Regions from separate parts of the Streptosporangium sp. NPDC051023 genome, predicted to be linked through region 1. Evidence: predicted binding sites of a transcription regulator. Region 1 holds the regulator's gene; the other holds the start of a gene.
The links. The regulator HrcA, encoded in region 1, represses chaperone genes, less so after heat shock. The targets are predictions, from matches to a motif close to TTGGCACTCTCNNNNNGAGAGTGCCAA.
Positions count from the first base shown of each region.

Region 2: AB0395_RS35675 (FmdB family zinc ribbon protein) is a predicted target of HrcA. The motif match lies at 2,872-2,898, and genes of this name have one in related genera.

Region 1 covers NZ_JBFBCE010000021.1:77,567-92,982, reverse strand. The annotation lists gene ybeY (rRNA maturation RNase YbeY) at 1-329, opposite strand, end outside; gene AB0395_RS16420 (PhoH family protein) at 326-1,402, opposite strand; gene AB0395_RS16415 (histidine triad nucleotide-binding protein) at 1,495-1,845, opposite strand; gene AB0395_RS16410 (SigE family RNA polymerase sigma factor) at 2,142-2,621, shown strand; gene AB0395_RS16405 (hypothetical protein) at 2,848-3,168, opposite strand; gene AB0395_RS16400 (16S rRNA (uracil(1498)-N(3))-methyltransferase) at 3,321-4,052, opposite strand; gene dnaJ (molecular chaperone DnaJ) at 4,110-5,249, opposite strand; gene hrcA (heat-inducible transcriptional repressor HrcA) at 5,262-6,275, opposite strand; gene AB0395_RS16385 (hypothetical protein) at 6,459-7,223, shown strand; gene AB0395_RS16380 (DUF3097 domain-containing protein) at 7,281-8,096, shown strand; gene AB0395_RS16375 (DUF4870 domain-containing protein) at 8,121-8,873, shown strand; gene hemW (radical SAM family heme chaperone HemW) at 8,929-10,140, opposite strand; gene AB0395_RS16365 (glycoside hydrolase family 18 protein) at 10,394-11,671, shown strand; gene lepA (translation elongation factor 4) at 11,958-13,799, opposite strand; gene AB0395_RS16355 (hypothetical protein) at 13,874-14,875, shown strand; gene rpsT (30S ribosomal protein S20) at 15,278-15,416, shown strand, end outside.
Region 2 covers NZ_JBFBCE010000074.1:8,428-23,843, forward strand. The annotation lists gene AB0395_RS35670 (MDR family MFS transporter) at 53-2,047, shown strand; gene AB0395_RS35675 (FmdB family zinc ribbon protein) at 2,533-2,844, opposite strand; gene AB0395_RS35680 (potassium/proton antiporter) at 2,964-4,469, opposite strand; gene AB0395_RS35685 (5-formyltetrahydrofolate cyclo-ligase) at 4,521-5,102, opposite strand; gene galU (UTP--glucose-1-phosphate uridylyltransferase GalU) at 5,126-6,025, shown strand; gene glp (gephyrin-like molybdotransferase Glp) at 6,049-7,236, shown strand; gene moaC (cyclic pyranopterin monophosphate synthase MoaC) at 7,563-8,033, shown strand; gene AB0395_RS35705 (MogA/MoaB family molybdenum cofactor biosynthesis protein) at 8,157-8,630, shown strand; gene AB0395_RS35710 (GNAT family protein) at 8,884-9,537, shown strand; gene AB0395_RS35715 (hypothetical protein) at 9,662-10,489, shown strand; tRNA gene AB0395_RS35720 (tRNA-Ala) at 10,558-10,631, shown strand; gene AB0395_RS35725 (DUF6461 domain-containing protein) at 10,766-11,848, opposite strand; gene AB0395_RS35730 (hypothetical protein) at 11,924-12,379, opposite strand; gene AB0395_RS35735 (hypothetical protein) at 12,753-12,992, opposite strand; gene AB0395_RS35740 (hypothetical protein) at 13,171-14,823, shown strand; gene AB0395_RS35745 (CGNR zinc finger domain-containing protein) at 14,982-15,377, opposite strand.

The DNA.
Region 1 (15,416 bases):
CCCGCCTCCGCCGCCTGCTTGGCGGCCACCTGCGGGCAGAGCACCACGTCGCCGAGGAGCGCCGGGTCGGCCGGGGCGTCGCCCTCCTGGCGAGCCCCGCTGCCGGGACCGGGACGCAGCTCGTCCATCGGGAAGGCGAGCACGTCCGTCGGGCCGGGCTCGCCCATCCACTGCTCGTGCAGCACCGACATGGCCTCCTCGTCCACGACGAGGATGGACAGCTCGGCGAGCGGGTTGATGTCCATCCGCTCGAGCACGTGCCCGGCGAGCGCGACGATGAGCCCCTCGTCGATTTCGACGCCGGACTCGTTGTTGACCTCGACGCTCATCGGTCGCTCACCGTTCTTCCCCTGGGGCGCTTCATCACGCCCTTGATCGACTGCGGCTCGCTCTGCCGCTGCGTCTCGTCGTAGCGCCCGTACGCGTCCACGATGTCGCTGACCAGCTTGTGCCGCACCACGTCCGCACTGGTCAGGCGGCTGAAGTGGATGTCAGGGATGCCGTCCAGAATATCCTGGACCACCTTCAGGCCGCTCTGCGTGCCGCCGGGCAGGTCGACCTGGGTGACGTCACCCGTGACGACGATCTTCGAGTTGAAGCCAAGGCGCGTCAGGAACATCTTCATCTGCTCGGGCGAGGTGTTCTGCGCCTCGTCGAGGATGATGTAGGCGTCGTTGAGCGTACGGCCGCGCATGTAGGCCAGGGGGGCGACCTCGATCGTGCCCGCCGCCATCAGCCGGGGGATCGAGTCGGGGTCGAGCATGTCGTGCAGCGCGTCGTAGAGCGGCCGCAGGTAGGGGTCGATCTTCTCGTAGAGCGTGCCCGGCAGGAAGCCGAGCCGCTCACCGGCCTCGACCGCGGGGCGGGTGAGGATGATCCGGTTGACCTTCTTCTCCTGCAGGGCCCTGACGGCCTTGGCCATCGCCAGGTAGGTCTTGCCGGTGCCCGCGGGCCCGATGCCGAAGACGATGGTGTGCCTGTCGATCGCGTCGACGTAACGCTTCTGGTTCACCGTCTTCGGGCGGATCGTCCGGCCCCGTGAGGAGATGATGTCGAGGGAAAGCACCTCCGCCGGGCGGTCCGAGTTCATTCGCAGCATCGCGATGCTGCGCTCGACCGCGTCCGGTGTGAGCTCCGCGCCACCGCGGACGAGCTCGACCATCTCCTCGAAGAGCCGCACAACGGTGCTGCTCTCCTCCGGACTGCCGGTGATGGTGATCTCGTTGCCCCGGACGTGGATGTCGGCCCGGAAGGCGCCCTCGACGACTCGCAACAACTCGTCGCGCGAACCCAGCAGGCTCACCATCGAATGATCGTCCGGAATCACCACCTTCGCCTGGGTCCGGCTGGGACCCTTCGACCTGGGCTGGGACGTTCTGTTGGAATCGTTTGTCTCGGACATAGGCGGGCCTTTCGGCCTGTTCGCCTCCAGATATCGGGTTCGGACTTCTACGCCATCGTATCCGTGATCGACGCGATCGCGCTTTCCGATTTCTACCCGGGCGGCCAGGTCAGGCCGCGTCCGCCCAGGACGTGTCCGTGCACGTGGAAGACGGTCTGCCCGGCCCCGGGACCGGTGTTGAACACCAACCGGTATCCCGACTCCACCACGCCCTCCTGCTCGGCGACGGCGTGCGCCGCCTTGAACACGTCGTCGGCGAGCCCGTCGTCGGCCGCGGCCAGTGCCGCCGCGTTCGGGTAGTGGTCCTTGGGGATCACGAGGACATGAGTCGGCGCCTGGGGGTTGACGTCTCTGAAGGCCAGGGTGCGCTCGGTCTCATGGACGATCTTCGCGGGAATCTCCCCGGCCACGATCCTGCAGAACAGGCAGTCGGCTTCGCTCACCATGCAGGCACCCTATCCCCCTGGGCATCCCTGCGGGCCGTTGTCAATCGGTGATGGTCCATCGTCAGCAAACAAAGATCCACCCAGCTAAGGTAAGTATGCAAAACTTCAACAACGACAGCCCATGCGATTAGCACGATGTGGCCGCCTGGCGAGGACACGACTGGGTCATGCCCCCTAATGAACCGGAAGAGCGTAAACCCTCTGGGAAGGCCGAGCGTCCCACTGATGTGACCACCGAGACCCTCGTGGCCGACAGGTCGCTGGGAGCGGTGCCCGTCGGTTGGGACGCCGACATGGCCGTTACCGCGCTCTACAGCGCGCACTATCGGTCTCTTGTGCGTCTCGCAGTTTTGCTCGTCCGCGACATGGCAACCGCGGAGGAAGTCGTGCAGGATGCGTTCGTCGCCATCCACGGCGCCTGGCGTCGCCTGCGTGACACCGACAAGGCACTCGCCTACCTGCGCCAATCGGTCGTCAATCGATCACGCTCCGTGCTCAGGCACCGCGCGGTCGTGGAGAAGTACGCACCGAAGGGACTGCCCGACGCGCCGAGCGCAGAGAACGGCGCGATCGGCGAGCTGGAGAGGTCCGCCGTCATCGAGGCGCTTCGCGGCCTGCCCGCCCGGCAGCGGGAGGCCCTGGTCCTGCGCTACTACGGGGACCTGTCGGAAGCGCAGATCGCCCACGCGATGGGCATCAGCAAAGGCGCGGTCAAGAGCCACACGGCTCGAGGCATGGCCGCCCTACGAACCTCACTGGAGCAACTGTCATGACCGACTCCCCCGACGAGTACGGTGAGCTGCTCCGCCGTGCCCTGAGCGCGGAGGCGAACTCGGTCGTTCCCTCCCCAGACGGACTGGAGATCATCCGCGCCCGCATAGAACGACGGGGGCTCCGCGGCCTGATGTGGTGGCGCGCCGGAGCCTCCGTGGCAGGAGCTGTCCTCGTCGCGGCGACCGTCGTGATGGTGGTCCCGCAGTTCCGTCAGCACGTGGCCGATCAGATCCAGAGCGGCGAGGTCAACTTCACGGTGCCGACGAAGCCGGAGATGTCGGCCACATCACGACCTCCGGTGAGAGTCGGCACACCGCCTCCGGCCCCGGCCAGGCCGAGCGTGACGCCGCCCGCGCCGCTGCCCGCCACCTCCAGGCCGGGGACGCCGAGCCCGAAGCCGTCGGCGAAGCCGTCGAGGACTCCCAAGCCGACGCCGTCGCCGAGCTGCCCGACGGCGCCCGCGAACAGCAACACGGTCGAGCCCGAGGGGCTGCCGAAGGGGTGCGGCGAGAGCGAGACACCGGCTCCTCCCCTGCCTTCTGACACGGGGTCCTCGGACTCCCCGTGCGCGCTCGACGAGTGCCCGCCGGGGGACGGGCCGCGGACCCCGATGCCGACGGAGGTCTCCGGTCCGACGCCGACAGGCGGCCGCTAGCGGCCGCCTGTCCCCCAGGCACAGGGGACGGAGCGGGCCGGGCTCACCAGCGGCCCGTGCGCGCCTGGAGCACCGCCGCCGCCGCGACACCCGCCGTCGAGGTGCGCAGCACCGTCGGCCCGAGGAGCGTGGGTACGGCTCCCGCCCCCCGGAAGGCGGCGATCTCCTCCTCGGCGACACCGCCCTCCGGCCCGACGACCACGACGATGTCGCCGTCGGAGGGAAGGGCGAGAGTGGAGAGGGGCGAGGCCGCCTCCTCGTGCAGCACGACGCCGAGCGCGGCCCCGGACAGCAGCGCGGCGACCCCGGAGGTCGTCGCGGGCTCGGTCACCTCGGGCAGCCGGAAGCGGCGAGCCTGCTTGGCCGCCTCCCGCGCCGTGGACCGCCAGCGGGCCAGCGACTTGGCCGCCCGCTCGCCCTTCCATTGGGTGACGCACCTGGAGGCGGACCAGGGCACGATCACGTCGACCCCGGCCTCGGTCATCATCTCCACGGCCAGCTCGCCCCTGTCGCCCTTGGGCAGCCCCTGCACGACGACCAGGCGCAGACGCGGCGGGGGCACCTCGTAGCGGCGCAGCACCTCGACGCGGAGCGAGTCCTTGCCCGCGTCACGGACCACGCACTCGGCCACGGCCCCCGCGCCGTCGGTGAGATCGAGCCGCTCCCCGGCACGCAGCCGCCGTACGGCCGCCGCGTGGCGCCCCTCGGAGCCGCCGAAGGTGAACTCGGGCCGGGCCAGGTCGCCGGGCTCGGCCAGGAAGACCGGGACCGTCATCGGCCTTCGGCGGCGTGCCGGAGGACCCCGAGGACGGTCCCGCGAACGGCCGCCGGGTCAGCGGCCATTGAAGGCGTCCCGCAGGCGGGAGAAGAAGCCCTGCTGCCCCGGAGCGAACTTACCCGGCGGACGCTCCTCGCCGCGGAGCTTGGCCAGCTCGCGCAGGAGCTCCTCCTGGGCGGGGTCGAGGCGGGAGGGCGTCTCCACGTTGACGTGGATCAGCAGGTCGCCTCTGCCGGTCTCGTTGAGGCGCTGGACGCCCCTGCCATAGAGCGGGATGGTCTGCCCGGACTGGGTGCCGGGACGGACGTCCAGCTCCTCTGTGCCGTCGAGCGTCTCCATCGACAGGATCGTGCCGAGCGCGGCCGCGCTCATCGGGATCTGCACGGTGCAGTGCAGGTCGTCGCCGCGGCGCTCGAAGATCTCGTGGGGGCGCTCGACGATCTCCAGGAACAGGTCTCCCGGCGGGCCGCCGCCGGGGCCGATCTCACCCTCGCCCGCGAGCTGGATGTGGGTGCCGTCCTCGACGCCCGCGGGGATGCGGACCTTGATGGTCCGCCGGGTGCGGACCCGGCCGTCGCCGGAGCACTCCTGGCAGGGGTTGCGGATGATCGAGCCGAACCCGCCGCACTGGGGGCACGGGCGGGACGTCATGACCTGGCCGAGGAAGGAGCGGGTGACCTGGGAGACCTCGCCGCGTCCGTGACAGAGGTCACAGGTGTCGGGGTGGGTGCCCGGCGCCGCGCCGGAGCCGGTGCAGACCTCGCAGAGGACCGCGGTGTCGACGACCAGTTCGCGGGTGGTGCCGAAGGCGGACTCTTTCAGGTCGAGCTCCACCCTGATGGTGGCGTTTCGGCCCCTGCGGGCACGCGAGCGGGGACCTCGGCCGCCCCCGCCGCCCGCGGCGCCGAAGAAGGCGTCCATGATGTCGCTGAACGGGAAACCCGCGCCGAAGCCCCCCGCGCCCGCGCCCGCCGAGGCGAACGGATCGGCGCCCATGTCGTACATCTGGCGCTTGTTGGGGTCGGACAACACCTCGTAGGCCTGCGTGATGTCCTTGAACCGCTCCTGGGTCTCAGGGTCGGGGTTCACATCGGGATGCAGTTCTCTGGCCAGGCGGCGGTAAGCCTTCTTGATCTCTTCCGCACTGGCGTCGCGCCGCACCCCTAGGGTGCCGTAGTAGTCGCTCTTAGCCACTTAGTTGACCTCTTAAGATGCAGCCAGGATCTGGCTGACGTAGCGTGCCACCGCGCGCACCGCGCCCATCGTGACCGGGTAGTCCATACGTGTCGGACCCAGCACACCGAGCCGGGCCAGTTGCTTGTCTCCGGAACCGTATCCGGCGACGACGATCGACGTGCCCTGGAGACCGGTATAGGGGTTCTCCGAGCCGATCCGCACCGTCAGCGCCGACAGGTCCGAGGTCTCGCCGAGCAGTCGCATGAGCACGACCTGCTCCTCCAGTGCCTCCAGCACGTCGCGGAGCCCGACGGTGAAGTCGGCTCCCGCGAGGTTGGCGGCCCCGGCGAAAACGATCTTTTCATCATGCCGGTCCACAAGGGACTCCAGCAGCACCGACAGGATCGTGGCCGCGAGCGGCCGGTCCTCCGCCGGGAGTCGTTCGGGCAGGTCGGCGACCAGGTCGGGGACGTTGGTCAGCCCACAGCCGTCCAGGCACGCGTTGAGGACCGCGCGCAGGTGCGCCACGCGGTTCTCGTCGACGACGTCGGGCAGCTCGACCACACGCTGCTCGACCCGCCCGGTGTTGGTGATGAGCACGAACATCAGGCGGCGCTCGCTCAAGGGGACCAGCTCGACGTGCCTGACCTTGGAGTTGGTGATCGTGGGGTACTGGACCACGGCGACCTGCCGGGTCAGCTGTGCCAGCAGCCGCACCGTACGCATGACGACGTCGTCGATGTCGACCGCGCCGGCGAGGAAGGTCTCGATGGCCCTCTTCTCCGCGCTGGACAGCGGCTTCACCTGTGAGAGACGGTCGACGAACAGCCGGTAGCCCTTGTCGGTCGGCACCCGGCCCGCGCTGGTGTGAGGCTGGGCGATGTAGCCCTGCTCCTCCAGCACCGCCATATCGTTGCGGATGGTCGCGGGCGACACACCGAGGTTGTGCCGATCCGCGAGAGCCTTCGAACCCACCGGCTCGTTGGTGGACACGTAGTCCTCGACGATGGCGCGTAGGACCGCCAGCTTGCGGTCGTCAACCAACGTGCTCACCTCCCTACCTGCGCTCGGACGGGAAACGTCAGGTCTGGCACTCTGTGTTCCCGAGTGCCAAGTGTACGGCTCCCGCCCGCGGGGTGCGATAACACGGCACCACGATGACGGAAGCAAGCCATTGTCAAGTCAGCTGCTATCGCTATCCAAGCGGTAAGCGCCACAATCCGGTATATGTCCAATGATTTCGGATCCCCCTCGGGTGACGGCGCCGCGCACGTCCCCGGTCACGGCGCCCCCCAGCAGCCATACGGTCAGCCCTACCAGCAGCAACAGCCCTACCAGCAGCAGGGCGGCCCGACCTACGGCTATCCGCCTCCCGGCTACGGCGCCCCTCATCAGGGCCCGCCGCCGAAGGTGAAGGTGAAGCCGAGTGTCGGCTGGATCGTCGGCGCGTGGCTCGTCTTCGTGCTCAGCGTGATCATTGGCATCGGCGGCTTCGCGGGCGGCATCTTCAGCGCGATCACCGACGCCGCCCCCGCCAGCTCGTTCGGCCCCGGCGAGAAGACGACGGTCAGCCTCGACCCGGCGGACAAGCCCGCCATCTACGTCGCCGCCGCGAAGGGCACCAACTTCGAGTGCCAGATCGAGGGCGACCCGGGGAGCGTCAAGCTCCAGCAGCCGGGCATACAGCAGACCGTCACCGCGAACGGGCAGTTGTGGGAGCTGGCCCTGCGGATCGGGGTCGACAAGGCCGGCGACTACCCGATCACCTGCACCACCTCCGACAACGCGGACGCCAAGTTCGGCGTGGGCAAGGAGATCGCCGCGAACTCGGTGGTCGGCGGCGCGCTCGTGCTGATCGGGGTGCCGAGCTTCGGCTTCCTGCTGGCCGTGATCGTCACGATCGTCGTGCTGGTCAGGCGGAGCGGCGCCCGCAAGCGCCAGGCCGCCGCCGCGGCGGCCCAGTGGGGACAGCCCGGACCGTACGGCAGGTGACGGCGGCTTTTGCTACCGTCCACTTGATCCCCGGCGAGAGAGGGTTGGCGGTCGGTTATGTATGAGCGTGACGTGCTGGCGGGAAACTGGCGGCGCCCCCTGAAGGGGAAGATCCCTCAGGTTCCCGCGGAGCTCGACCTGGTCGTCGAGGACGCGGACAGCGGCTTCTGCGGCGCCGTGGTCGCCTGCGACAAGGAGGCCGTCACGCTGGAGGACCGGTTCGGGCGACGGCGGTTGTTCCCGCTCGAACCCGCCGCGTTCCTCCTCGAGGGCAAGACGGTGACGCTGGTGCGTCCCGCCACCGCGCTGCGGACCCCGAGGCGCTCCGCCTCGGGGTCCATCGCGGTCGAGGGCCTGCGGGCCAGGGTCGCCAGGGAGAGCCGCATCTACGTGGAGGGCGTGCACGACGCCGCGCTGGTCGAGAAGGTCTGGGGACACGACCTGCGCGTCGAGGGCGTGGTCGTGGAGTACCTCGAAGGCGTCGACCACCTGCCCTCGATCGTCGAGGAGTTCGAGCCCGGCCCGGAGCGCCGCCTCGGCGTGCTCGTCGACCACCTGATCGAGGGGTCCAAGGAGAGCAGGATCGCGGCCCAGGTCTCCTCACCCCACGTGCTGATCGTCGGGCACCCGTTCGTGGACGTCTGGCAGGCGGTCAAGCCGTCCGCGCTGAGAATTCCCGCCTGGCCCGCCGTACCGCGCGGCGTACCCTGGAAAGAGGGTGTCATCGCCGCCCTGGGCTGGAATCTGGAGCCCGGCGACGCGTGGCGCCGCGTTCTCGGATCGGTCGCCACCTACACGGATCTGGAGCCGGAGCTCCTCGGCCCGGTCGAGGAGCTGATCGACTTCGTGACCGCTCCCGGCGAGGATGGCTGACCCCGTACCCCGTCAGGAGGGGCCATGAGCGACACTCCAGAGAATCCACCGCGCGAACCCGCCGGAGAGGACCAGGCCCGGGATCCGGACCCGCAGCCCTCAGCGGGGCAGACCCAGCCCGGACAGCTGCGGCATCCGCCGCAGGAGCACACCCAGCCCGGACAGGCAGAGCCGGGCCACATCCAGCCCAGCCAGGAACAACCGAGCTACATCCAGCCCAGCCAGGAACAACCGGGCCACGCCCGGCCCGGTCAGCCCGGCGACAGCCCGTCCGGCTACGCGCAGCCCGGTCACGGCTGGCAGGAGCAAGGCTGGCAGGGGCAGGGCTACCCGCCGCAGGCCGCATCGCCGTACGACCAGGGCGCCTACGGCTACCAGGGGTCGTATCCCCCTCCCGGGTACGGCGCGCCCGGCGGCTACGGCTACCAGACCTTCCCCGGCGCGTACGGCCCGCGCCCCGGCACCGACGACACGACCATGGCGATGCTCGCCCATCTGCTGGGTCTGCTGACCTGGTTCATCGGCCCGCTGGTGATCTACCTCGCCAAGAAGGACGAATCCCCCTATGTGCGGGCCCAGGCGGCTGAGGCGCTGAACTTCCAGCTCACCCTGACGATCGCCTACGTGGTCTCCTGGGTCCTGACCATCGTGCTGATCGGCTTCCTGCTGATGCTGGTGGTCTGGATCGGATCGCTCATTCTGATGATCATGGCTGCCGTCGCGGCCAACCGCGGGGAGAACTACCGCTATCCGATGAACATCCGGTTCGTGAACTGATCGTCACGGCGGACGAGGAGGGCGCGGGTCACCTGGCCCGCGCCCTCAGGACAGGTCAGGTCAGGTCTCGCACCAGGGCATCGGCCAGCAGGCGCCCGCGCAGCGTGAGCACCGCGCGGCCCGCCTTGAACGGTTCGACCTCGAGCAGGCCGTCCGCCAACGCCCTGGCGACGACCGGCGGCTTCTCGATCTCCCTGAGCGGGAACCCCTCGGAGAGCCTGAGCTCCAGCATCAGCCGCTCGACCGCCCTGTCCTGCGGGGTCAGCACCTCGCGCGCGTACGCGGGTGAGACGCCGGAGGCCAGGCGCTCCGCATAGGCCGCCGGGTGCTTGACGTTCCACCACCGGGTGCCTCCGACGTGGCTGTGCGCGCCGGGGCCGACACCCCACCAGTCGCCTCCGGTCCAGTACAGCAGGTTGTGTCTGCAGCGCCCCGCCTGCGAGGTCGCCCAGTTCGACACCTCGTACCACTCGAACCCGGCCTCCGCGAGCATGGCGTCGGCGATGAGGTAGCGGTCCGCGGCCACGTCGTCGTCCGGCATCGGCAGCTCGCCGCGCCGGATCCTGGCGGCCAGCCTGGTGCCATCCTCCACGATCAACGAGTAGGCCGACACGTGGTCGGGCCCCGCCTCGATCGCCGCCGCCAGCGAGGCACGCCAGTCGTCGTCGCTCTCGCCGGGGGTGCTGTAGATCAGGTCCAGGTTGACGTGGTCGAAGCCCGCCTCGCGGGCCTCGGCCACGGCACGCGCGGGGCGGCCGGGGGTGTGGCCGCGCTCGAGCACCCGCAGCACGTGCTCACGGGCGCTCTGCATGCCGAAGCTCATCCGGGTGAACCCGCCGCCGCGCAGCTCCTCCAGGTAGGCCAGGTCGACCGACTCGGGATTGGCCTCGGTCGTCACCTCGGCGCCCGGGGCGAGGCCGAACTCCTCCTCGATCGCCCCCAGGATCCGGACCAGGTCGGCGGCGGGCAGCAGGGTCGGCGTGCCACCGCCGAAGAACACGGTCTCGACCGGCAGGTCCACCTCGCCGAGGTTGGCCCGCGCCCGCCGCACCTCCTCGACTGCGGTCTGCGCGTAGTCCCTCCGCGAGGCGCCCGGACCGAGCTCGGACGCCGTGTAGGTGTTGAAGTCGCAGTAGCCGCAGCGGGTCAGGCAGAAGGGCACGTGGACGTAGAAGCCGAAGGGCCGCTCCCCCAGGCCGTCGAGCGCGCTGTCTGGGAGGCTGCCCGAGGGGGGCACGGGATCGCCGTCGGGAAGTGTGGATGGCACGGCATCAAGTCTGCCGCTCGGGGCGCGATGCCCGGTACGGCGGAGCCGTACGGCCCCGGGGCCGCCCACCGGCGCGTCACGGCAGTGCGGCACGGCGGCGCGGCACAGTGGTGCGTCACGGCGGCCGATGGATGGCCAATGGCGGCGAATCCCCGGCAGACCGTTGACGGGTAGATCACCCAGGTCTACGATCCGGGAAAACTTAAAGGAAAGTTTCCTATAAGTTGTCCCCCCAGGCAACATGGAGAAGCCCGTGCAGAGACTCCTCCGGAACACGCTCGCCGCGGCCCTGGCCGTCGGTCTCACGACGCTGGCCGTACCGGCGCCGGCCCAGGCCCAGACCCACCCGGACCACGGTGACCGCTTCAAGCGGGTCGCCTACTTCGTCCAGTGGGGCGTCTACGGCCGCAATTATCACGTCAAGGACGTCGAGACCAGCGGCGCCGCGGCCAAACTCACCCACATCAACTACGCCTTCGGGTTCGTAAACGCCCAGGGCGAGTGCTACTCCTCCGACGCCTGGGCCGACTGGCAGCGCCCGGTGCCCGCCGAGCAGAGCGTGGACGGCGTCGCCGACGCCGAGGGCCAGGCCCTGAACGGCAACCTGAACCAGCTCAAGAAGCTCAAGGCCAAGCACCCCGGCCTCAAGGCGCTGATCTCCCTCGGCGGCTGGAGCGGCTCGAAGTACTTCTCGGACGCGGTGTTCACCCCCGAGGGACGCGCCAAGCTGGCGGCCTCCTGCGTGGACCTGTGGCTCAAGGGCAACCTGCCCGGCACCGCGCCCGGCACCGGGGCGGGTGTGTTCGACGGTATCGACCTCGACTGGGAGTGGCCGGGTACCGAGGCCAACGAGGGCAACGTCGTCAGGCCGGAGGACAAGCGCAACTTCACCCTGTTCACCACCGAGCTGCGGCGCCAGCTGAACCAGTTCGACCGGCGGAGCGAGCTGACGGCCTTCCTGCCCGCGGGGGCGCCGAAGGTCGACGCGGGCTTCGAGGTCCGCGACGTCTTCAAAAACCTCACCTTCGCCACCGTCCAGGGCTACGACCTGCGCGGCTCATGGGATCCCATCACCGGTCACAACGGCAACCTGTTCACCGACCGGCATGACCCCAACACGGTGAAGTACAGCGTCGACCAGACCGTCCGCGACTACCTGACGCGCGGCGCCCCCGCCAAGAAGATCGTGGTCGGCATCCCGGCGTACGGCCAGGGCTGGACCGGCGTCACGGCAGGCGGCGACGGCCTGTTCAAGGCCGCCTCCGGACCGGCCCCCGGCACCTGGGCCGCTGGAAGCGACGACTACAAGAACCTCGCCAAGAAGCCCGGCAAGCGCTACCGCGACGTGCGGACCGGCGCCAACTGGCTCTACGACGGCAACGAGTTCTGGTCCTACGACGACCCGGCCACGGTGGTCCAGAAGGCGGCCTACATCCGCCTCAAGGGCCTCGGCGGCTCCATGATGTGGTCCATCGACCAGGACGACTCCAAGGGGTCGCTGACCTCCGCGCTCTACAGCGTCCTGCGCTGAGGCGCCCCTCCCAAGACCGGGCGGGGCCGCAGATCCTGGGTCATCGGCGACCCCGCCCGCACCAACCCCTCACACCGCGTCCCCGTCTCCGTGACCTGCTCCGATCACAGAGGCGGGGACGCCCGCTTCACAGCCCTGCCGCAGCGCCCCGCGAGCCGCCTCACGACGCTCGCCGCACCGCCCCGTGAGCCGCCTTCACGACACCTGCTCTACGGCCTCTACGGCCCCGCGACCGCCTCACACGGCGCCACCACCGGTGTACGCCCGGCGGGGTGGGCCATCGGGACTATTTCTTCGACTTGTCCGCCGAGGAGGACTCGGTGGACAGCGCGGCGACGAAGGCCTCCTGGGGGACCTCGACGCGGCCGACCATCTTCATCCGCTTCTTGCCCTCCTTCTGCTTCTCCAGCAGCTTGCGCTTACGGGAGATGTCGCCGCCGTAACACTTGGCGAGGACGTCCTTGCGGATCGCGCGGATGTTCTCCCTGGCGATGACCCGGGCGCCGATGGCGGCCTGGATCGGCACCTCGAACTGCTGCCGCGGGATGAGCTCGCGGAGCTTCTTGGCCATCTCGACGCCGTAGGCGTAGGACTTGTCCCGGTGGACGATGGCGCTGAAGGCGTCGACGGCCTCGCCCTGGAGCAGGATGTCGACCTTGACGAGGTCGGACTCCTGCTCGCCCGCGGGCTCGTAGTCGAGCGAGGCATAGCCCCGCGTACGGGACTTGAGCTGGTCGAAGAAGTCGAAGATGATCTCGCCGAGCGGCATGGTGTAGCGGATCTCGACCCGGTCCTCCGACAGGTAGTCCATACCCTGCAGATTGCCCCTGCGGTTCTGGCAGAGCTCCATGATCGCGCCGATGAACTCCGAGGGGACCAGCACGGTCGCCTTCGTCACCGGCTCGAAGACCTTGTCGACCTTGCCCGTGGGGAACTCGGAGGGGTTGGTGACGGTGATCTCCTTACCGTCCTCCATGACCACCTGGTAGACCACGTTGGGGGCGGTCGAGATGAGCGAGAGGTTGAACTCGCGCTCGAGCCGCTCCCTGACGATCTCCATGTGGAGCAGGCCGAGGAAGCCGCAGCGGAAACCGAAGCCGAGGGCCGCAGAGGTCTCCGGCTCGTAGACCAGGGCGGCGTCGTTGAGCTGGAGCTTGTCGAGGGCCTCGCGGAGCTCCGGGTAGTCGTCGCCGTCGATCGGGTAGAGACCGGAGAAGACCATCGGCTTGGGGTGCTCGTAGCCGCTGAGCGGCTCGGTGGCGGGCCTGGTGCCGGAGGTGACGGTGTCACCGACCCGCGACTGGCGCACGTCCTTCACACCGGTGATCAGGTAGCCGACCTCGCCGACGCCGAGTCCCTTGTCCGCGATCTTGGGCTCGGGGGAGATGACCCCGATCTCCAGGGTCTCGTGGGCCGCGCCGCTGGACATCATCAGGATGCGCTCGCGCTTGCCCAGGTGGCCGTCCATGACCCGGACGTAGGTGACCACGCCACGGTAGGTGTCGTAGACGGAGTCGAAGATCAGCGCGCGGGCGGGCGCGTCGGCCTGGCCGATCGGGGCCGGAACGCTCGCGACGACGTGGTCGAGCAGCTCCCGGACGCCGACGCCGGTCTTGCCGGACACCTTGAGGACGTCCTCGGGCTCGCAGCCGATGAGGTGGGCGATCTCCGCGGCGTACTTCTCCGGCTGGGCGGCCGGAAGGTCGATCTTGTTGAGCACCGGGATGATCGTCATGTCGTTGTTCATGGCCAGGTAGAGGTTGGCCAGGGTCTGCGCCTCGATCCCCTGCGCGGCGTCGACCAGCAGGATCGCGCCCTCGCACGCCTGGAGCGAGCGGGAGACCTCGTAGGTGAAGTCGACGTGCCCGGGGGTGTCGATCATGTTGAGGACGTAGTCGGTGCCGTCCACCTGCCACGGCAGCCTGACCGCCTGCGACTTGATCGTGATGCCGCGTTCGCGCTCGATGTCCATCCGGTCGAGGTACTGAGCGCGCATGGAGCGGTCGTCGACCACACCGGTGATCTGCAGCATGCGGTCGGCAAGCGTCGACTTGCCATGGTCGATGTGCGCGATGATGCAGAAGTTGCGGATCACCGCGGGATCGGTCTGGCCAGGCTGAATGCGCACCGGTGTCCGTTTCGACGGGATTGACGACGATCTACGACTGGCATACCAGTCGTTCTCCATGGTGACATGTCCGGGTGATTACCCGGACCAGAGCACGGCGCGGCCTGCGGTTTTTCGTGGCGGTCGCGGCCCTGCTCCTTGTGCTTCCAGGGGTGGCCGCAGCCACCCTCACGATCCAGTTTACCGGGACACCCGCCCCCTGGGCGAAGAGCACAGGTCATGACGCCCTGTGGCTCGGCCACATGTGGGTCGACGGCCGCAAGAACGCGGCCGATGTGAAGGCTCTGGCCGTACGGCTGCGCAAGACCGGGATCAAGGACCTGTACGTCCACTCGGGCCCGTTCGACCTCGATGGCACGCTTCCCCCCGCGAAGTACTCCAGGGCGGCCGAGTTCCTGAAGGAGATCCGCGCGGAGCTGCCGAAGGTCCGGATCTCGGCATGGCTCGGGCAGAAGGTCGACGGAGGCCTGGACCTCGACGACGCGACCGCCAGGCAGCGCGTGCTGGACGGCGCGCGGGCCGTCATGACCGCCGGTTTCGACGGCGTGCACTACGACTTCGAGCCGGTCGGAGACAGCGACGCCGAGTTCCTTCAGCTGCTCACCGGGACCCGTCAGGTCGTCGGCAAGGGCCTGTTGTCCGTCTCGACGCCCCAGATCGAGCCGTTCCCGCTCACCCGGCCCTTGGCACACGTGGCCATCGGTCACGACAAGTACTGGTCACCGGCCTACTTCACGAAGGTCGCCGCCCTCACCGACCAGGTGGCGATCATGACCTACGACTCCTTCCTCCCCTCCGAGCTGCTCTACGGCGGCTACGTCGTACGGCAGGCGACCCTGGCCCTCGATCTCGTGCCGGAGAACAAGACCGCACTGATCGGCGCCCCCGCCTACCACGACCACGGCCTGTCGTGGGGCGACGCCGCGGAGAGCGTCGCGACCGCCGCGGAGGGCGCCAGGCTGGCGCTGACCTCCCACGGAACACGCCGTGAGCTGTTCGGCCTGGCGCTCTATGTCGACTTCGCGGCCACGCCCGAAGACTGGAAGGAGTACGAGCAGGCCTGGCTCAACCCCTGACCTCCACCACGTCCGCCATCACGTCCGGCCATCACGTCCGGCCACCGCGCCTGGCCACCGCGCCTGGCCACCATGCCCAGCCGCCGCGCCCGGCCTGGCCTTCGGCACCCGGCCCCGCCTCGGATCTTCTCAGGACGACCATGCCGCCGGATCGGAGCGATCACGCCACCGGAATCTTGTCCCGCTCGCGAGGCATCGCCGTAACAGACCACTGAAATCCCCACGCCGCCGGCGATGCACCGCCCCAATCACGATGCAGGCACGGTAAACTGACCGGGCATCCCTCTGTCCAGGCTGTTGATTTGAGCGACCGCCTGGGCAGTTGGTAGCCTATTCAACTGCGTGTGGCGCGCCCTCTCTGCCCGCGCGCCCCACTCCGACGACATTCACCGAGGCTTCTTCGTGGCGAACATCAAGTCCCAGATCAAGCGCAACCGGCAGAACGAGAAGGCCCGGCTGCGTAACAAGGCTGTCAAGTCTTCCCTGAAGACGGCCGTCCGCAAGTTCCGCGAGGCTGCCGACCAGGGCAAGGCCGACGAGG
Region 2 (15,416 bases), on a different contig from region 1:
CGAATGAGGTAGCGGGGCAGGGGGTGACGGGGTGGGTGAGGTGGCGGGGCGGATGACTGATGTGGGGGTCCGGCGGCCTGAGAGAGGATTGGGACTCGTCATCGGCGCGCTCATGCTCGGTATGTTGCTGGCCGCTCTCGACCAGACCATCGTCTCCACCGCGCTGCCGACGATCGTCGGCGACCTCGGAGGCCTCGAGGAACTGTCCTGGGTGGTCACCGCCTACATGCTGGCCTCGACGGTCTCGACGCCGCTGTGGGGCAAGCTCGGCGATCAGTACGGCAGGAAGAAGCTGTTCCAGGGCGCGATCGTCATCTTTCTCCTCGGCTCCGCGTTGTGCGGCCTGTCGCAGAACATGGGCCAGCTGATCGGCTTCCGCGCGCTGCAGGGGCTTGGCGGGGGCGGGCTCATGGTGCTGGCCCAGGCGATCGTCGGGGACGTCGTGCCCGCCCGCGAACGCGGGAGGTACCAGGGGTTCTTCGGCGCGGTCTTCGCCGTGTCCAGTGTCGCGGGGCCGCTGCTCGGCGGCTTGTTCGTCGACCATCTGTCCTGGCACTGGGTCTTCTACGTCAATCTGCCGGTCGGGGTTCTCGCGCTGGCGGTCATCTCCTCGGTGCTGCCGTCGAGCGCGGGGCGGACCCACCACGTCATCGACTATCTCGGCATCGTCCTGCTTGGCGCCGCCGCCTCCTGCCTGGTGCTGATGACTACCTGGGGCGGGACCACCCATCCCTGGAGCCACCCGGTCGTCATCGGGCTGGCGACCGCGGCGGCGGTCCTGCTCGTGCTCTGGTGGCAGGTGGAGAAGCGGGCCAGGGAGCCGGTGCTGCCGCTGCGCCTTTTCACGGTGAAAGCCTTCAATGTGGCGTCGTTGATCGGTTTCGCCGTAGGGTTCGCGATGTTCGGCTCGCTCACCTACATGCCACTGTTTCTCCAGGTCGTGCAGGGTGTCTCGCCCACGTTGTCCGGCATCCACCTGCTTCCGATGATGGCGGGCATGCTGGTGACCTCGATCATCAGCGGGCAGATCATCACACGCACGGGGAGATACAAGGCCTTCCCGATCGCGGGCGGCGCGATCACGACGCTCGGGCTCTATCTGCTCTCCCACATCCGTGAGGACATCTCGGTCCTCGAGTTGAGCGTGTACCTGCTCGTGCTCGGCATCGGCATCGGCCTGGTGATGCAGGTGCTGGTGATCGTGGTGCAGAACGCCGTCGGCTTCGAGGATCTGGGGGTGGCGACCTCGGGGGCCACCTTCTTCCGCTCCATCGGCGGGTCCTTCGGCGTCGCCATCGCGGGGAGCATCTTCACCTCACGGCTCACCGACGACCTGGTACGGCTGTCGCAGACGGTACGGCTCCCGGCAGGTTTGGAGAAGGCGGTCCAGTCGGACCCCACGGTCATCGGGAAGCTGCCCACCGACACCGCCGCCGCGTTCCTCAAGGCGTACTCGGACGCCATCGCCCAGGTGTTCCTCTACAGTGCGCCGATCGCCCTGGTGGCCTTCGCGGTGGCCTGGCTGCTGCCCGAGGTGCCGCTCCGCGAGACCACCAAACCTGCCGACCTGGGCGAATGCTACGGCGCCGTGTCCACGGAGCGCTCCTCGCTCGGCGAGGTCGAACGCGGGCTGTGGCGGCTGGCCGACGCGGAGATGCGCAGGGACTACTACCGTCGTCTTGGCGACATGGCCCATCTCGACCTGCCGCCGGGCTCGGTGTGGCTGATCGCCCGGCTGGGCACCCGAGGTGCTCAGGCCGGCGCCGAACTCGCCGATCGGGCAGGAGTGACGGTCGAGGAGGGCAGGCCGTACGCGGACCTGCTCGTTGCACGGGGCCTGGTCCGCCGTACGAACGACGGGACGTGCCTCGAACTCACCCTGGCCGGAGAGCAGGTGGCGGGGGTGCTGGTCACCGAGGCCCGTGAAGGACTGAGGCGGATGGTCCACGACTGGAACCCCGCGCGACATCCCGGGCTCCGCGAACTGCTGGACAGGCTTACCCACGAGATGCTCGGCTCAGCCTCCGACCGTCCCCGAGGCGGCTGATCGCCTTTCCAGGCGACCGGCCTTCCGAGCCCACCGGACTTTCTGCGCGACCGATCTTCCGGGCCCACCGGCTTTCTGTGCGACCGGTCCTCCGAACGGCAGCCCTTTCCGAATGACCGAACGACCGTATGACCGTCGTTCCTGAACGGCCGCCACCTCTGAAATGGCCGCCGTGGCCGAATGGTCGTCGCTCCCGGGACGCTGTCGTTTCCGAAACGCCCGCCCAGCCGCCGTCCAGATGCCGCCGTCGCCGAAACAACCGCCGCTCTGGAAACAACCGTCGCTCTGGAAACAACCAGAGCTTCTGGAACGGAGACCACCGCCCCCGAAACAGCCGTCACTCTTTGGACGAACCGTCACTTCAGAAACAGTCGTCGTTCCCGGGACGGAGACCGCCCCGAACGCTGTCGCCCCCGATGGCCGCTGCTCCCGAACGGTCGTCGGGTTCTTCGCCCCGTGTCGTTTTCCGCCCTCTACGGGCGGCCTCAGGAGGCTGCGGGGGCAGGGCTGCTCGTGGCCGCCGCGGGCTTCGACTCCGCGGGCTTGGACTCGGTGGACTTCGACTCGGTGGACGAGCCGGCCGCCGAGGACGCGCCGGAACTCACCGTGCTGGACGAGGAGGACCGGCTGTCCGTCCGGTAGAAACCTGACCCCTTGAACACGATGCCGACCGCCGAGAACACCTTGCGAAGCTCGCCTGCGCAGGTCGGGCACTCGGTGAGCGCGTCGTCGGAGAACTTCTGGACGATGTCGAACTCGTTGCCGCATGCACTACAGGCGTACTGGTAGGTGGGCACGCGCTCCTCCTCTTCGGTTCGCGCCGATTGGCACTCTAGTGACGCGACTGCTAATGATAGGCAGCCGACAAGCATAAACGCGAGTCGGATCTGTCGCATTCCATCCGGTAATTGGGTGGTTACCTGCCCTGCTCGCCGAACCAGCCCGCGAGTTTACCCCGGCGGCTGATCGCCTTCATCCGCCGCTCGACCGATTCCCTGCACGCCGCGGTCGTCACCACCAGGAGCTGATCCTCGACCCTGATCCTCGTCGAGTCCGCGGGCACGAAGGTCCTGCCGTCCCTGACGATCAGTGTGACCTGGGCGTCGGTGGGCAGCCTCAGCTCGAAGATCTCCACACCGTGCAGTTTCGAGGTCGGCGGAACCCTGATCTGCAGCAGGTCGGCGTTGAGCTCCTCCAGTGGCGCCGACTCGACCTCCAGGTCGCGCGCCTCGTCCGGGGTGGACAGGCCGAGCGTCTTCGCGAGGAAGGGCAGTGTCGGCCCCTGGATCAGGGTGTAGACGACCACGATGACGAAGACCTCGTTGAACACGAGCTTCGCGGTGCCGTTGTGCACCGAGTTCGCGGCCCAGGGGATGGTGGCCAGCACGATGGGCACCGCGCCGCGCAGGCCGGCCCAGGACAGGAAGGCCTGCTCCCGCCAGTTCAGCCGGTCGACCTGTGCCATCCGTACCAGCATGGCGGAGAGCACGATCGACAGCGGCCTGGCGACCGCGACCAGGATCAGCCCGGCCACCAGGCCGGGGACGATCGCCGACGGCATCTCCGACGGGCTGGCCAGCATTCCGAGCATGACGAACAGGCCGATCTGGGCCAGCCAGGCCACTCCTTCCGCGAACCCCCTGGAGGCGGCGCGGTGGGGCATCCGGGAGTTGCCCATGACCAGGGAGGCCAGGTAGACCGCGAGGAAGCCGCTGCCGTGCAGGAGCACGCCGCCCGCGTACGCGACGAACGCCAGCGCGAGCACCGCGATCGGATACAGGCCGGAGACCGGCAGCGCGATGCGGCGCAGCGCGTACACGCCGAGCGGGCCGACGGCCAGGCCGACGGCCGCGCCGACGACCAGCTCGAAGACGACCAGGAGCAGCGCGTGCCCAAGGCTGGGCGAGGTGGCGGCGCTCAGCAGCATCACCGCGATGACGGTCGGCGCGTCGTTGAGACCGGACTCGGCCTCCAGGATGCCCGCCAGGCGCGAGGGCAGGGGCAGGCGGCGCAGGACGGAGAAGACGGCCGCCGCGTCCGTGGACGCGAGGATCGCGCCGAGCAGCAGCGCGGTCCGCCAGTCCATGCCGAGCAGCGTGTGCACCGAGGCCGCCACGGCCGCGATGCTCACTCCGACCCCGACGGTCGCGAGCACGAGCGCGGTGGGTATGGACCGTTTCACGTGGTGCCAGTTGGTGGTCAGACCACCTTCGGCCAGGATGATCGCGAGGGCGATCAGGCCCATCTGCTGGGCGAGCACCGGGTTCTCGAACTGGAGCCCGAGGCCGGACTCGCCGACGAGCAGGCCGAAGCCGAGAAAGATCAGAAGGCTCGGCAGGCCACTCCGATGCGCGATCCGTACCGCGACGATCGCCGCGATGACGATCCCCGCCCCGAGAAGCAGCCAGACGTCCAATCCCACCTGGCCCCCTCTCCAACTTCAGGGACCATTGTGTCGTATTGCACCGACTCGTCAGGCACGCCCCGGGACCACCCGAGTGATGCCGTTCGGCTGTGCGGCGTAGCGAACCGGCAGGTCATGCGGTTCCGCGGGGACCTCTTCCAGTAGTTCGCCCTCGTACAACAGCGCGACCGTCGGCACATTCGGGCCGACCCTCGCCAGCGCCCTGTCGTAGGAGCCGCCGCCGCGGCCCAGCCGTACCCCGGTCGACCGGTCGACCGCCAGGGCGGGCACGATCACGAGCGCGGCGGTTCTGATGGTGTCGACACCCCGCCGGGTGTCGACCGGTTCCATGATCCCGAAACGCCCCGGGGCGAGGGTGTCGGGGCCGTCGTAAACCGCCCAGTCGAGATCGTCGTCGTCGCGGAGCACCGGCAGGATCACGGTCGCGCCGTGCTTCCACAGCGCGAACACGAGCCCGTGGGTCGAGGGCTCGGTGCCGATCGACCAGTAGCACGCGACGAGCCCCGCCATCTGGACCCATGGCTGGTCCAGCAGCGCCTCTCGAGTCCTGACGGAGGCGGCATGCCGCACGTCTTCGGGAACCGCGGTGCGCGCGGCCCTGATCGCCGACCGCAGCCTCGGCTTGTCCACAACCCCTCCACTATCGTTTTCGTATGGCCGACTTCGATCTCGTGACCAAAGCCGTCGTTCCTGCCGCGGGCCTGGGCACCCGCTTCCTTCCGGCGACCAAGGCAACTCCCAAGGAGATGCTGCCCATCGTCGACAAGCCCGCCATCCAGTATGTCGTCGAGGAGGCGGTCTCCGCCGGTCTGCTCGACGTCCTGATGGTCACTGGCAAGAACAAGCGTTCCATCGAAGACCACTTCGACCGGGCGATCGAGCTGGAGGACGTTCTCGAAGCCAAGGGGGACGACGAACGTCTCTCCCAGGTGCGTGAACCCGCGGATCTCGCGACCCTCCACTATGTACGGCAAGGCGAGCCCCGAGGCCTCGGCCACGCGGTGCTCTGCGCCAAGCAGCACGTCGGCGACAACCCCTTCGCCTGCCTGCTCGGCGACGACCTGATCGACTACCGTGACGAGCTGCTCAAGCGCATGATCGAGGTGCGCCGAACCCACGGCGGCAGCGTCATCGCGCTGATGGAGGTCCCCAAGGAACAGGTCTCCCTGTACGGCTGCGCCGCCATCGAACCGACCGCGGAGGACGACGTGGTCCGGATCACCGACTTGATCGAGAAGCCCCCCGCAGAGGAGGCCCCGTCCAACTGGGCGGTCATCGGCCGCTACGTGATCGACCCGGCCGTGTTCGAGGTCCTGGAGAACACCCCGCCAGGCCGCGGAAACGAGATCCAGCTCACCGACGCCCTCCGCACTCTGGCCGCCCGCGGCACGGAGGACGGTGGGCCCGTGCACGGTGTGCTGTTCCGCGGCCGTCGCTACGACACCGGCAACAAGCTCGACTACCTGCGTACGGTGGTTCAGTTCGCCGCCGACCGCTCTGACCTGGCGCCGGAGTTCCTGCCCTGGCTGAAGGAGTTCCTGGCGTCCCGATGAGTTCAACGACTCCGACGAGTTCCATGAGATCGGTCGACGAGCATCTCGCCGACATCCTGTTCACCGTGCGGTCGCTCGCCCCGCTGGAGATAGAGCTGGAAGGGGCGCTGGGCACCACGCTGGCCGAGGAGGTCTCCTCTCCGGTCCCGCTGCCGCCGTTCGTCAACTCGGCCATGGACGGCTACGCCGTACGGGCCGAGGACGTCGCGGAGGCTCCGGTGACGCTGCCGGTGATCGACGACATCGCGGCCGGCGACGGCAGGCCGCTGGTCGTCGGTCCTGGCACGGCCATGCGCATCATGACCGGCGCCCCGATGCCGGAGGGGGCCGACGCGGTGATCCCGGTCGAGTGGACGGACGGAGGCACGGCGCGGGTCGCGATCGGGCGGCCCGCGCCCGTTGGGCACGCGATCCGCATGGCGGGCGAGGACGTGCGGGCCGGTGACGTGGTGCTGTCCTCCGGCACTCTCATCGGCCCTGCTCAGCTCGGCGTCCTGGCCGGGGTCGGCCGCCGCAGGGTGCTGGTACGGCCCCGCCCCCGGGTCGTGGTCATCTCGACCGGCGCTGAGCTGGCCGAGCCCGGCACGCCCCTCGCGCCGGGCCAGATCTGGGAGTCCAACAGCTACACCCTGGTCGCCGCGGTCCGTGAGGCGGGCGGTGACGGCTATCGGGCCGGGATCGTGGCCGACGACGCCGCGAGCTTCCTCGACCAGCTCGACGCCCAGCTTCTGCGGGCCGACGTGGTGATCACCAGTGGTGGTGTCTCGATGGGCGCGTACGAACCGGTCAAGGAGGCGCTCAGCCCTCTCGGCACGGTTCGCTTCGACCGCGTCGCCATGCAACCGGGGATGCCGCAGGGGTTCGGCGTCGTGGGCCAGGACCACATCCCGATCTTCGCCCTGCCGGGCAACCCTGTGTCGTCCTTCGTGTCGTTCATGCTGTTCGTCAGGCCCGCGCTGCGGAAGATGCAGGGCCTGCCCGCGGGCCCCACGCCCACCGTGCGGGCCGTGACCGTCTCCCCGCTCCGCTCACCCGCGGGCAGGCGCTCCTACCTACGTGCCGTGCTCACCGCCGACGGCTCCGTCGCCCCGGTGAGCAGGCAGGGGTCCCACCAGCTCGCCGCCCTTGCCTCGGCGAACGCGCTGATCGTGGTCCCCGAGGACGTGACCGACGTGCCGGAGGGGACAACCGTCGAGGTCATCCCGCTTTGACATCCTCCCGGCCCCGAAGGACTGGGATTCCCGGCCGAAGCCGGGTGGTTCGCGGTTCACAGCCCCGCCCAGAGGCTGGAGGGCTCCCCGCGCTGCCACCCCATGCCCTGGGGCGGTCACACAACGCCGGCTTGGTTATCGCCGACCCCATCACCGCAACAAGCCCCGCAGAGAAAGTCCGGAGAACACCATGAGGGACCCTTCCGCACCTCCTCCCCGCCCTGAAGGACGAGGCATCCATGCTGGAGAAACGTGGTGACGAGTACGGAGGTCGCCGTCCCCCGTGACGGTGCCGCGAGCCCCGAGGTGTGGGGAATGGTGGACGCATGAGTGGATTCACACACATCGACGAGACCGGCGCCGCGCGCATGGTGGACGTCTCGGCCAAGGACGTCACGGTCCGTACGGCCCGCGCCACCGGAAAGGTGTTGCTGTCCGCGGAGGCCGTCGCCCTGCTCCGGTCGGGTGATGTGCCCAAGGGCGACGCGATCGGCACCGCGCGGATCGCGGGCATCATGGGGGCGAAGCGCACCCCGGACCTGATCCCGCTCTGTCACCCGATCGCGCTGCACGGCGTGAAGGTCGAGCTGGCCGTGGTCGAGGACGGAGTGGAGATCGCCACCCTGGTCAGGACCGCTGACCGGACAGGGGTCGAGATGGAGGCGCTGACCGCCGTCTCGGTCGCCGCGCTGGCGCTGATCGACATGATCAAAGCGGTCGACCCGGCGGCTGTGATCACCGATGTCCGCGTCGAGGAGAAGACCGGTGGCAAGACCGGGAGCTGGACGAGGCCGTAGGCGGGGCGGCCGGAAGGGCCATGATCGTGGCTGGGCCACGGCGGGGCGCGCGGTCGTCTCCACAGGAAGGGCCGTGGCTCCGACTGGGCTGTGGTGGGGTGGTGGACTGGGAGGATGGACCGCATGAGAGCTCTGGTGATCACGGCGTCCAACCGGGCCTCCGCCGGGATATACGAGGACAAATCCGGAAAGCTGTTGGCCGAACTGCTCGCCGCGGCCGGATGTGAGGTGGACGGCCCGCGTGTGGTTCCCGACGGCGAACCGGTCGAGGAAGCGCTGCGGTCCGGGGTCGCCGAGGGGTACGACGTGATCGTCACCACCGGCGGCACCGGCCTGACCCCGGCCGACCTCACCCCGGAGATGACCGCGCGGGTGCTCGACAGGGAGATTCCCGGCATCGCCGAGGCCGTGCGCCAGGCCAACCGGGACAGGGTGCCCACCTCGATCCTGTCCCGCGGGCTCGCGGGGCAGGCGGCGAACACCTTGATCGTCAACCTCCCCGGCTCCTCGGGCGGGGTCCGCGACGGCATGGCGGTGCTCTCACCGGTCCTCAAGCACGCGGTCGACCAGATCAGGGGCGGGGACCACCCACGCTGACGGCGCAGGCTCCGTGCCGACGGTGAGGGCGTGTTCCCCCACGCGGACGGAGCCGGTGCGACCTTCTGGCGCCGACAGGAGGCGACTGCCGTGCCTGCGGAGCCGTTGCGCCCTCCGCCTACGCTCACAGGGCCGATGTCTCCCGGTGGGACCCGGCTCGCAGCCCGCCTGTCACACACCGTCGGGCCGGTGCTCCGTCGGCTCCGACAGGGCCAGGGGACTCCATGGCACGACGGCGTGTCTTCGGGAGATGATGGAGAACGTGGATCGACTTCGTGGCTGGCCGGTGACTCTGACGGAAGGCCCGGTGGGACTTCGGCCGCTGCGCCTGCGAGATGTTCGTGTCTGGCGCGAAGCGCGGCTGCGCAACGCCAACTGGCTGCGTCCCTGGGAACCAGGCAACCCGGAGACCCCGCTGTTCCGCACCGGCCTCGGTCCCTACATCTCGATGGCGGGAACCCTGCGCAGGGAGGCCAGACAAGGACTCGCCCTGCCCTGGGTCGTCACCTACCAGGGCGCCTTCGCTGGGCAGCTCACCATCGGTGCCATCGTCTGGGGCTCGGCCAGGTCGGCTCAGATCGGCTACTGGGTCGATGGCGCGCTGGCGGGCAGGGGGGTCATCCCCACCGCCGTCGCCATGGCGGTGGACCACTGTTTCTTCACTACCGGTCTGCACCGAGTTGAGGCGAATATCCGCCCGGAAAATCACGCGAGCCGCCGGGTGGTTGAAAAGCTTGGGTTTAGGGAAGAAGGCATAAGACGGCGCCAACTGCACATTGATGGCGCTTGGCGTGACCACATTTGTTACGCTCTCACGGTCGAAGACGCACCAAGAGGCTTGCTGGTGCGTTGGCGCAGGGCCCGGGAGGCAGCGGCCCACGGTGGCGCTCCCCATGAAGAGGTTTGAAGATCTCGCGACACACCGCACTGAATACTCGTCAAATAGTGACACGCGGTCTTACTGTGCGTGACGTGAGCACATTGAAGACGCCAAGGGACCCTAGGCGTTTTCATGCTGCCCGGAGGTGGCCGTGAGCAGTGTTCTTCTGTACCTGGCCATTGTCGTCATGTGGTTGTGCGTGCTCGTGCCCATGTGGTTGCGCCGCGACCGGACCACCTTCACCGAGTTTCACGACAGCGCCGAGCCGTACGTCCAGGACGAGCAGTCGCCGGACGACGATTCGATCGAGACGAAGCGTGACCTCGTGTTCCCGCCGGTCTCCTCCTCGGCGGTCATGCAGGTGTCCCTGCCCGAGCCCTCGTCCGCGTCCGTGCAGGCGTCGTCTCTCCCGGCCTCGTCGCCCGCCTCCTCATCGGTGTCCGCGCCGATCCCGTCCTCGGCGCCTTCCCGTGGGGTTTCCGAGACACCGGATCGCGCGTCCTCGGCTTCCGCCCCGCGCTTGCAGCAGCCTCCGGCCGGTCCCGGTCCCGGTCCCGGTCCCGGTCCCGGTCCCGGTCCCGGTCCCGGGGCCAGGCGGTCGGTCGCCGACCGCAGGCGCGCGGAACGGCGTCGCCGGGCGGTGCAGGTCGCCAAGCGCAGGCGGCTGACCCTGTGGTGTGTGCTGTTGATCATCGCCTCGGTGGTGACGGCCGCAGTCCACATCATTCCCTGGTGGGGCGTGGCGCCCTCTGTGGGCCTTCTGGGGTTTTATCTGGCGATCCTCAGGGTTTCGGTGCAGGTCGACGCCGAGCGCCGCAGAGCCGCCGCTCAGGCTCGTGCGGAACGTGCCAAGCGTGCCCGCCGGAGGGCCGAGACGCAGGTTCGGCGCCCGGTTGCCGAGATCATCGACCTGGCGGCGCATCGCGACGAGCTCTTCGACCAGTACGCCGAGGCGGCACGCCGCGCGGTCGGCGACTGATCTTCCATGCCCCTGACGGGCAGATGGCGCGAGAGGCTCTGGATGTTTGCTAATCTAGGGGACGTCTCGGGGATGTAGCGCAGTCCGGTAGCGCACTTCGTTCGCATCGAAGGGGTCAGGGGTTCGAATCCCCTCATCTCCACAAGACGAAAGGCCCGGTTCCAGGTCATGGAGCCGGGCCTTCTCATTGTTCGGGGTCCAGGTGACAGTAGATTCTGGGATGTGTGCCGGTTGCCGGTAGATACGCACATCTTTGAGAGAGGAACCCAGGGCCGGTCAGGGGTGTCGCAGGTCGTATGCGATGCGGGCGACGACGTTGCTCAGCACATGTAGGCGCATGTGATCTGTCCTGGTCGCACAGAAATTCCCGGCCCGCTCAGCAGCGGAACGGGCCGCGTCGATGGGAGAAGGGCCCAGAGCCTGCTCCAGGAGAACGAGCGCGGCGCTCCTTCGCCACAGTGGCCTCGCCTCGTCACCTGTACCCGATGTGGAGCGCGCCTGGGTCCGCACGGCTTGTCGGTCGGTCTCGGTGCGCAGCCGGGTCAGGTGCGACTTTAACGCCTCGCGTTCGCCGGGCGAGTGTTCGCCGTGCTCCAGCACTTGCAGTGTCTTCTCGCCGAGTGAGTCCTCCAGGTCGATCACGGCGACGGTGAAGGAGACGGCCAGCTTGGTGATGTCGAGCAGTACGGTCGGCGAGGGGTCGGCGAGAATGCGCTTCATCTCCGGCTCGTCGAGGAAGGGCGCGCGTGGATTCAACAGGGCGGCAGGTACGAGGGGGTCGGGCAGTGGGTCGGCGACCAGGACTGTGAACTGATCAGAACGCAGCCACTGCGGAGTCAGGCGTTGTCCGCTGATCGCCTCGCCCAGGGCCAGGATCCGTGCCTTGCGCGCCTGTGCTGGCAGGCCGTCATGCAGACCGACCTGATCCAGCAGCTCATCCAGGGCGGCCGGGTCGCTGCCGGAGCGTTCTCCGATATTCATCAGGTCGAAGGAGGTGACGATCCGGCCGTCGACGGCGTAGGCGACCTCGTTGTCCAGCTCTCCATTCCAGAACACGCTGAAGGCACATCCGCTGGCCGACAGGGGCTCCAGAACTGCAGCTCGCACTCCCTGGAAGCCGTCGGGTTCCATGGCGATCGTCCACTTGCCCATCGTGGTGAGCTCGACCAACTCCTCTCCGTGCTCGAACTCCAGGTCTTCGAGGTCGTCGACTGTGGCCCACAGACCCGTTTCCGGAGCCGCGCCGAAGCGGCGGGCGACCTCCTCCAGGTCACTGTTCTGACACCAGGTCAGGCACACTTGGCCGTTGGGGAAACCGGCTTCGAGAAGTTCGGCGTATCGCGTGTGGATCGGATCCATGGGGCGCTCCTTAGCGAAGGCTGGCGATGTCGATGCGACGAGCACTCCCATGCCCTCGCCACATTGAAGATCATTTCATGTGTGGGACAGTGTCCACGGGGGCCAGAACTGCAGTTTGAACAGGGCGAAGCCGATGACGTGCGTCGTGAAATCCTCGTGGCTGAGCAGCTTGCGGTACACCCTGAGCTGCCATTCTCGATCTCGACGGCCAAGATCGAACTCCTCGTGGTGGGCGAGGTCTCCGGAATAGGGGCTGACCGCGAAGACTTTTCCGGAGGTCAGATGGACGCTTCCCGCCCAGCTCTCGTCCCAGTTCAAGGCGACCGGCTCGCTGTCCCAGAGCTCGTATTTAATGAGAGCGTGATCGCAGTGAGCGGCGTCGAGTGCGATGGCGTCGGGGCCGCTCTCGGCCCAGATCTCCCCATGGGTGCTGAGCTCGAAGAGACTCCGCTCCGCTTCGACGTCTGCGATCCCCTTCAGATACCGCTGTATTTTTCCAGGATCAAGAAGTGCTTTGATGACCTCTGCCAAGGCACTCTCTGAGAGGGCTACCGGATATATGCGTACCGATCATGACGTACGGGACTGACACATCCAGGCCGGCTCCAGGGGAAGGGGCACAAGCAGAGTGCTCTCCCCGGCCACGGTCCTTGTCGGAGGGGAGTTGAGTGGAGTCAGCGAAAAGTCAGCGAACCCGCTGACACGGGGGCGTGGCCGAGATCATCAGACGGTATCGGCGCCGTACCTGACGACACCGGATGGCACCCGACGAGCAGGCCCGGCAGGTCCCACCAGGGTTCGCATCGAAGGGGTCAGGGGTTCGAATCCCCTCATCTCCACCGAGCTCAAAGGCCGTCTCTGATGATCAGAGACGGCCTTTTTGATCTTCTGAGTGACTATGTTCTCAACGGCTCACATGTCGCCGCCGCCCCTCCTTTCCCCTGGGGATCTCGCAGAGCAGCGCGACGTTTCGCTTCACCTTGTCGCGGGCTTGGGCGTGGGAGATGGCCCGCACGAGGATCGAGCGCAGCCGCCCTGAGTGCATCAGTTCGTAGATCACACTGCGGCTCAGCCCGAGCTGTCGCATGGCGTCGGGGACCCGGTAGAGCCGGGCCTCGGTGGTCGAGATCAGGTCAGCGGCCAACGGTTCCTCCCGGTTCCGCACGGGAGAGCCCTGCCTTCCCCTCGAGAACACGCTCTCTCGACCGGAGCGGGGGGCGTACTTGATCACGGTTTGGTGTCGCGCGATCAGCCGATCTTGACGTGGGAGCACCCGCAAGGCGTTATTAGAACGTATGTTCCCATCCGTGTAGGAGGTCCTCGTGCACCACCCACTGGTTCGCCGATTAGCCGCTCACTGCAGCGCCGCCGGCCTGATCGCCGCCCTGCTCACCGGCCTGCTCACTGTTGCGGCCCCCGCCGCCTCGGCAGCCGACACCACGACCGACCTCGGGGTGACGTTCGACTCCTACACCGCCGACCTGGCCGTCGGCGGCGGCCGGGTGTTCGTTTCCGCCGACGACCGGATCATCGTGGCTGACACCGGCGGAAACCTCACCGGCGTCGTCACCGGCCTGTCCGGTGTCCGCGAGCTGGCCATCAACGCGGACGACACCCGCCTGTACGCGGCGCTCACCGGCTCGAACGAGGTGGCCGAGATCGACACCGCGAGCCTCGCCGTCACCCGGCGGATCGACCTGTCGGCCCACCCGTGCCCGTCCACCCTGGCATTGCTGGGCGAGCGGCTGTGGGTGGGGCACGGGTGCGACAACGGCCCTGGCGGCGTCGTCGGCCTGGATCTGAGCGCGGCCACACCGGCGCCGGTGGCGGTCGGAGGTGAGCACCTGCGCGCTCCCGTGCTCGTGGCCGCAGGCGACACGCTCGTGGTCGGCCGGACCAGCCTGCACCACGCCGACATGCTGGTTTACGACGTCGACGACGGTACTCCGGAGCTGCGCGGCACGATCGACGGCGAGAAGTGGCGCATGGACTACCTGCGCGACCTCGCCCTGACCTCCGACGGCACCACCCTGTTCTCCGCGGCCGACACCCCCGGTCACTTCACCAGGTACGACACCAGGACCCTGGCGGCGACCGGCACCTACGGCGACGGCGACGGCTGGGACGGGTATCCGTCGGCCGTGGCGCTCGGCTCGGGCGGTGCCTATCTCGCCGCGGGACGTCAGTGGGGCAGCACCGACCTCACGCTCTACGACGCCGCGACCGGCGCGGCGATGTTCGCGGCCGACCAGCTGGACGCCGAACTGCTCCCGGACGGCGTCGCGTTCTCCGGTCCGGACGTCTTCGTGCTGCTGCGGAGCTCCGCGAACCGGCTGCTGCTGTGGCGGGTGACGGGCGTCGCACTGCCGGCATCCAAGCTGACGGTGACGGCCCCGGCGCGCGTGTATGCCGGCTCGCCGGTCACCGTCGAGGGGCGGCTCACCCGCACCGACGGCAAGGCGCTCGGGCTCAAGCCGCTCGCGGTGACCCGGCGCCTGCTCGATGGGACGAAAGAGCCGATCGCCGGCGTGACGACGCAGAAGAACGGCACGTTCACTTTCGAGGACAGGCCGTCGGACATCGGCGAGGTGACCTACTTGGTGTTCTGGGACGGCGACGACCACTACCGCCGAAGCAACGCCTCCGTCACCGTGACGGTCAGGCACGTATCCACCCTCACCATGAACGGGCCGCAGTCAGGCGTCGTCGGCACGGCCATGGTGCTGACCGGCGTGCTGACGGCGGGTGGCAAGCCGCCCTCGCCGGGGGCCACGCTCATCGTGCAGCGCAGCGTGTACATCGACAACGTCAGCGATGGAAGCGTCAAGTTGCCGCCGGTGAGCGTGAACGCCGACGGCACGTACACGTTCACCGACACGCCCGCCACCGCCGGCAGGTACAGCTACCTCGCGTTGTGGTCAGGAGAGGCCACGGCCGGGCCGGCCAAGGCCGTCCATCAGATCATGGTCGATTGACCTGACGGCCGTGTCCGGCCATCGGGCCGGGCACGGCCGTCAGCTCTTCATCGCACCGCCGACCGCGTGGCCATGCTCCAGGACGGCCGTACGATCGCCACCGGAACCCACGACGAGCTGCCGGCCGACGACGCCGGCTACCGTCGCCTGCCGGCAGGTCAGGTGGGGGAGGTGGACTGACGGGCGCGGTGGCGGCGTACCGCGTCCCGGTTGGCGCACGGCTGGGAGCAGTAACGCTGCCGTGCGGTGCGTGAGGTGTCCGTGAAGATCGTCTCGCAACCGCGGGACGGCGGTGGTGTCGATGCCGACGTCACCGCGGAATCCTGCCAGGTGGCCGCGGCCTTTGCCCCAGCGGACCGGGCTGAGCACGAGCGCGGTGACGACGTCTTGCAACAGGTCCTGCTTGTGGGTGTGGTCGGGATCACCGTCTTTCCAGGTGGTGGCGAGCACGTCGGTCTCGTGCTGTGGTAGGCGGGTGCGGCGGTCGTGCCGGGCCGGATCCAGCCTGAAGACGATGAACGGCGGCAGAGGGCGCAAGGCTGAGCCGTGAACACTCGGGGCGGTCGTGGCAAGACATAGCTGACGACATCGCA